DNA from 3 places in the Shewanella sp. VK101 genome. Region 2 is predicted to be linked to each of the others. Evidence: predicted binding sites of a transcription regulator. Region 2 holds the regulator's gene; each other region holds the start of a gene.
What was found. The regulator LexA, encoded in region 2, represses DNA repair genes until DNA is damaged. The targets are predictions, from matches to a motif close to TACTGTATNNNNATACAGTA.

Region 1: ACSHSR_RS09460 (YebG family protein) is a predicted target of LexA. The motif match lies at 816-835, and genes of this name have one in related genera.
Region 3: dinB (DNA polymerase IV) is a predicted target of LexA. The motif match lies at 802-821, and genes of this name have one in related genera.

The regions. Positions count from the first base shown of each region.
Region 1 is NZ_CM151402.1:2,076,377-2,078,645, reverse strand. Features, by position in the region: gene ACSHSR_RS09465 (GAF domain-containing protein) at 45-503, opposite strand; gene ACSHSR_RS09460 (YebG family protein) at 517-804, opposite strand; gene ACSHSR_RS09455 (paraquat-inducible protein A) at 1,001-1,648, shown strand; gene ACSHSR_RS09450 (paraquat-inducible protein A) at 1,638-2,269, shown strand, end outside; gene ACSHSR_RS09445 (PqiB family protein) at 2,254-2,269, shown strand, end outside.
Region 2 is NZ_CM151402.1:94,621-96,889, reverse strand. Features, by position in the region: gene plsB (glycerol-3-phosphate 1-O-acyltransferase PlsB) at 1-563, opposite strand, end outside; gene lexA (transcriptional repressor LexA) at 830-1,450, shown strand; gene ACSHSR_RS00430 (cell division inhibitor SulA) at 1,447-1,938, shown strand.
Region 3 is NZ_CM151402.1:3,634,185-3,636,453, forward strand. Features, by position in the region: gene dinB (DNA polymerase IV) at 1-751, opposite strand, end outside; gene ACSHSR_RS16210 (methyl-accepting chemotaxis protein) at 906-2,269, opposite strand, start outside.

The sequences.
Region 1 (2,269 bases), 2.0 Mb from region 2:
ACGCGCCTTAAAGCGACCACCAATTGTGGCAGATTGTACGGGAATTAACCAAATAAGCACTTTTCCAGACTCTGCACCAGGGTCTCCAGCCCGGTTTGATCCTCTTTATCGAAGCGCGACAGGCTGGGACTGTCGATATCCAGCACGGCAATCAGTTCGCCCTTTTGGTAAACAGGGATCACAATTTCAGAGTTGCTGGCGGCATCACAGGCGATATGTCCGGCAAACTGATGTACATCCTCAACCAACTGAGTCTCGGCCTTGGCGGCCGCGGTGCCACAGACACCTTTACCCATTGGAATTCGGGTACAGGCCAGTTTCCCTTGAAAGGGCCCAAGCACCAGTTGCTCACCCTTGAGCAGATAGAAGCCCACCCAATTGATGTCTTCAAGGTGTTCATTCAGCAAAGCTGAGAAATTGGCCATGGCACAAATGACATCGTCTTCACCGGCAAACAGTGCCTGTACCTGACGGTTGAGCGTATCGTAAAACTGAGCTTTCATCTGTATTCCCGGGTTATGCCTTTTCTGGTTCTGTCTTCTTCTTACTGCTCTTGGCGGGGGCCGGTGCTTTTACCGGGGCGCCCTTGAGCAGATTCGCCAGTGTATCTTTATGAGAAGCTAAATAAAAAGCAAGTTTTTCCGCTGTATTATCATCCAGTTCCAATTCACTGGCTTGAATAAAGGGGATTAAGTTATCCGCGATGTCGAGCATCTTATCGTAGGCGTCTGCCTCCTTCTTAGATGTAAATGTCATCTTCTCAACCCCTTCTCTGACCACAACGTACTGAGTTATAACGGCCATGACCTTCCTCACACTGTTTAAATATACAGTACATAGAGTGACATAAAATGCGCTATAGATGCAAGAGACGCGCTCTTTCTGATAGTATTTGCGAGTTTGTTTTGTCGATTAACTCCAATGGACCCACGCGCAACGCAGTTAGTGTGTTGACGACTAAGTTTGGGTCACCATGGCCAGAACAGGACATATCCAGCATTTGAAAGCTTATACTCCAAGCGACAACAAACCGGACTGCAGCATAGTGCTCTGCCGCGCCTGTGATTTGGCTGTGAGTAAACGCGCCTTGCCCTCCGGCGTCAGAGCGCTTTGTCCCAGATGCCATACAGCGCTTTATGATGCGCCCTATTGTTCTATCAATGGCATGCTGGCGTTATGTATCAGTGCCCTGCTGTTTTATCTGCCCGCCATGCTGCTACCTGTATTGGAAATGCACTTTCTCGGCAGTGTCAGAACCACGACCGCATACCAAGGTGCCCTGGCGGTAATTGACCAAGGTTATTGGATAGTGGGGATTGCCGTATTGGTGGCGGCAGTAATAGCCCCAGGAGTACTCAATCTGTCGATTTTTGTTCAGGTACTGATCATCAAGACAGGTCTGGTGCAGCATCACTTCTGGCGAGGGGTTCTCACCTGGTTGCTCAAGAAGCAAGGCCTGCTGTCGCAAATGACCATGCTGGAAATTTATGTGATCAGTTTCCTGGTTTCCGCCTTTCAGTTGTCCGACTTCTCCGATGTTTACTTTGGCATGGGAACCTTTTGTTTTACCATGCTGTTTTTGGTGACTCTCTTCCTGCAGCGCGAATATAACCTGGAGCATATGTGGAGTTTTCTCGATGAAAGCTAGAAAGCAGATCCAGGGCAAAGACATGGGCCTGTGCACCTGCCCTGCCTGCAAGAAACTCAACCTGATAGAGGATGAGTACTGCAGCCGCTGCCAAAACCCACTCAGGCTAAGGGACGAAACCAGTCTGCAAAAAAGCTGGGCCTTGCTGATCACGGCGGCCATCTTGTTGATCCCGGCCAACATCTATCCCATTACCATGCTCACCAAACAGGGCAAGGTTACCTACGACACCATTTTTTCCGGCATCACCCATCTGGTACAGTCGGACATGTTACCCATCGCCATCATAGTCTTTACCGCCAGTATTCTGGTGCCCTGGCTGAAGATTATCGGCCTGGCTTTCTATCTGACGGCGATCAGTTTCAACCTGCCTATCCCCAAACGGCCACTGATGGCCGGGTTTCATATCATAGAATGGATTGGACGCTGGTCTATGCTGGATCTGTTTGTCATATCCATTACCGTTGCCCTGGTTAATATGGGGCAATTGCTGGACGCCAAGCCGGCGCCGGCAGCAACTGCGTTTGCCTTGGTCATCCTCTTTACCCAACTTGCGGCCAAGGTGTTGGACACACGTTTACTTTGGGATCAACTGGACACAGAAGATGACGCAAATCGAAA
Region 2 (2,269 bases):
GCCTTGTCGGTCCCATGTTCATCGGCCATCAGCCGCAACGACACGGCATTGGAAAACTGCACAAAGTTGTCGCGCCCCAGAAACAGGATCATCAGAAACTTGCGCAGCCAAGTGGGATTTTCCCGCTCAAATACGGCGGCACGCATGCTGTCATCTTCCTTACCCGGAGTGCGGCCCCAATAGAGGCTCACTGGCACCAATTGAATATCCAGTTGTGGATTGGCCTGATGCAGGTTCAGCAGAGAAGTGAAACAGCTGAGAAATGGCTTGTTGCTCTTGCGCTTGCCGAATAGGGGCTTGGCTCCTTCCAGGCAGACGACTCGGGGAACGGTAATATCATCAACCTTGAGTGCCTCATAAGGACAAGGCAAACCAAACTTACGGGTGACTTCCGCCAATGCCGCAATATCACTGACAGATTCCGTCTTCATTACATAGGCCATCGGCTTAGCCGGATCCAGGTTCAAATCGGCGAAAGGATCCTGAGGCACCACAGTGGTATGCACCAGCTTGCTTTGGAGCCAGCGAAGAGATTTAAACCAGAATGAATCTTGTTTGGACATGTTTTTTTCAGTGTCTGAGCCACAATCAATAGCCCAATAGAATACCAGAATTTCCTGAACCTTAGCTAGGGAAGGTGCGAACCGGCCCCGGCAGTTCCTCTGGCCAATGCCTTGAACTCCCCATGCTGCATGGGCCAAGCCGTTAAAACCAAAGCACCGAATGGCTTACTTAGCCACTCCCTAAAAGTTTCAGTTTTGGTTAATACTTGCACTGATAAAAATACTGTATATACTAACAGGTACTGTATGAAAAAACAGGAATCACCATGAGACCACTGACACCGCGCCAGGCACAGATTCTGGAACTGATTAAACGCAATATAGCCGACACCGGCATGCCGCCAACCCGGGCCGAAATTGCCACCCGGCTGGGCTTCAAGAGCGCCAATGCCGCCGAGGAACACCTCAAGGCATTGGCCAAGAAAGGCTGTATTGAGATCATGCCAGGCACCTCTCGTGGTATTCGCCTGCCTCATGATGAACAAGCGGAGTCAGAAACAGGCTTGCCCCTGATTGGTCAGGTTGCCGCCGGTGAACCCATACTGGCTCAGGAACACGTTGAGCAGTATTACCAGGTCGACCCTGGCATGTTCCACCCCAATGCCGACTTTCTGCTACGGGTACGCGGCGACAGCATGAAGAACATAGGTATTCTCGAAGGTGATCTCCTGGCGGTTCACAAGGTACAGGAAGCCCGTAACGGTCAAGTCGTGGTGGCCAGGGTTGAAGACGATGTAACTGTGAAACGCTTTGAAAAGAAAGGTAATGTGGTTTATCTACATGCCGAGAACGAGGCTTACTCCCCAATAAAAGTCGACCTGACTTTCCAGCCATTGACCATTGAAGGACTGGCGGTAGGGATAATACGCAATGGAGACTGGCTATGAGCATAATGACTGGCAACGCCCCAAGACACCCAGGCCTGTGGACAGACACCGGTATTGCCGGCAATCAGCCTTGGCAACATACCGGTATCTCCAGCTTGGCCAGCCATAGCCAGGGACGTCAGGAATTATTGCGCCTCTGCCCTCAATTGGCGCAATTGAGTCAACAGGGACGCTGGATAGTCTTGATTAACGCCCCGGCCAGCATAGGTTACAAAGAAACCTTAGCAAGGGCCGGTGTCAGAATGGATAGAGTACTCTTGGTGCGCACCAAGGATGAAGTAGAAGCCTTGTGGGCAACGGAAAGAGCCCTGACCAACGGCACCTCCAGTGCAGTGATCAGTTGGATAGACAGCCTGGATGCCCGTGATAACCGCCGATTGCAGCTGGTCGCCCGTAACGCCAGAGCCATGGGCATAGTGTTGGAAACGGGACAGCAGGCGAAAGAGGTGGATAACCACCTCAACGAACTTACCCACTCCATCCATTGATTGTGTTTAAAGGCCATCCCTGGGATGGCCTTTTTTCTGTGCCTTTTTGGTGCAATGCCTTCCCCTGTCAATCGGCGGCAAACCGCGCAGCTCTGCTACTCACACAGAATTCACCTCTGGATTAACAGACGCTTTTTTTTCATATAGTTAGAAAACATCGTGATCTTGATCAATATTTAATCTACAAGTAATGTAAGAACAACGATTGTGTTATCTCCATGCAATTCGTCGTAGGTTGACCGCCCCATTTCGATTCATAGCGAGTGGTGCCGTCGCCGGAAATGCTGAGTATATTCAGCGGTAAGTGCAACAGTGGTCACCACCTGTATAC
Region 3 (2,269 bases), 1.4 Mb from region 2:
CTGCCAGCGTGGTTTCTACCCCAACAGACTTGCGCTCTCGGTTGATGGTCAGTTCACGCTCGTCTATCCCCTGAGCCCTTTCATAAAGCAAGGTACCAAACTTTCCAAACCGCTGTTGCAACTTGGCCAGCGGCACCTTTTGTACATCCGCGCAGGTATGCAGCCCCATATCGGCCAGCTTCTGAGCGGTGACCTTACCGACGCCGGGGATCTTGATAAGCGGCAGGTTTTTTACAAACTCGGGCAGTGCCTGTGGCGTGACCACATACTGGCCGTTGGGCTTGTTGAGATCCGATGCCACCTTGGCGAGAAACTTCACCGGGGCGATACCTGCCGAGGCCGTCAGGCCGGTTTCCGCCAGGATATCAGCGCGAATAGCCTCGGCAATGAGGGTGGCCGAGCCTTGGTATAGTGAGCTATCGGATACATCCAGGTAGGCTTCATCCAGCGACAGAGGTTCAATCAGTGAGGTATAGCGGGCGAAGATGGCCCGTATCTCTGCCGAGACTTCCTTATAGACAGGCATGCGCCCGGGGATCAGCAGCAGATCCGGGCAAAGCTTTAACGCATAGGCCGAAGCCATGGCAGAGCGAACGCCAAATTTACGCGCCTCATAATTGCAGGTGCTTATCACCCCGCGTCTGTCACTGCTGCCGCCGACGGCCAGAGGTCGGCCACGATATTCTGGAAAATCACGCATCTCCACCGCGGCAAAATAGCAGTCCATGTCGATATGTATGATCTTTCTCAAGCTTGCTTTCCGGATCTCAAAGGGCTCGGTCGAGCCGGACACAAACAGAGTACTGTATAAAAACACAGTTAACAAGCCAGGATAACGAAAAAGCAGATCAATCGAGAGCAAAAAAGGAGAGCCAAGGCTCTCCTTAATGGATTTAAAGCTCGTCTTAATCGATGCGGAACTGACCTATGTTGCGCCCCAGAGCCGTGGCCAACTGTTGGAATGCCAGCATCTGATGTGACAGCTCTTCGCTGGCGCTCAGGGATTCATCGGAGCGGCCACGAACATTTTCAATGTTGCAGGCCACTTCTTCGGCCACCACAGCCTGCTGGCCTATCGCCGCAGTGATCTCCATGGCTTGCAGCTGGATGGCATCCACTGCCGCGGTTATTTCTGTCAGTGCCCGCTCAACTTCCAGAGTCAGGCTTTGGCCCTGGTTGGCCTCCCTGACTCCGGCTTCCATCACCTGTTCGGCTTGTTGTGCCTGTTGCTGCAAAGTCTGGATAATACCCTGAATATTGGTCGTGGAGTCCTGAGTGCGGGATGCCAGGGTACGCACCTCATCGGCCACAACCGCAAAGCCCCTTCCCTGCTCGCCGGCGCGAGCCGCTTCAATGGCGGCGTTGAGTGCCAGCAGATTGGTTTGCTCGGCAATGGCGCGGATCACACTGAGCACCTCGCCTATCTCCTCTGAGCTGCTTCTGAGCGCTCGAATAACCCCGGCGGCTTGGTTGACCTGAGTAGAAAGTGAGTGCATTCCCTGACTGGCCTGCTGCACCACATCTGCGCCGTTTCTTGACTGCAACAACGCCGTCTCGGCAAACTCGGCGGCTCGTTGGGCGCTGGTCGCCATCTCCTGGCTTGTGTGGGCCATTTCGGTAGCGGCTGTGGCCACTGAGGCAATTTCCTGTTTCTGGGCGCTGACAGAGGCCAGTGCGTTGTCACACACTTCAGCCGCGGCGGCAACACCATTATCCACCCGACCACTGAGCTCACGGGTTTCCAGCAACAGACTCTGCACCTTGGCGGCAAAAAGGTTGAATGCCGCGCCGAGACGCCCAAGTTCATCGACACGGTTGATTTCAATGCGGCGTGACAAGTCGCCCTCACCCTCGGCGATATCTTCCATGGTGTGCAGCAGGCTATTGAGATTACGCCGAAACGGCAACATCATCAGGAAAACGGTTAACGCCACCAGTAAAATAATCCCCACTGAGACCAGGCTGGTTTGCCAAAGGCTTTGCTTCACAGGTGCCTGAAACACTTCATTGGGCAACATGAACCCCAAATACCAGCGCACTTTGGGATAGTCACCGCGAATGGCAATGTAGCTCACCCGCTGCAACTCTCCCTGATAAGTGACTTCGGCAATACCGGCATCCCGGGTTTGCATTTCACGTTTCAGTTCACTAAAACCCTGATTGTCGCCGCTGAGATTGTCAATAACGGCTGCATCAGAGCCGGCGGGAAACCCCTGGTTAAAACCCGGGAAGTACACCAGCTTTCCCTGCTCCGTCATCAAAAATGCCT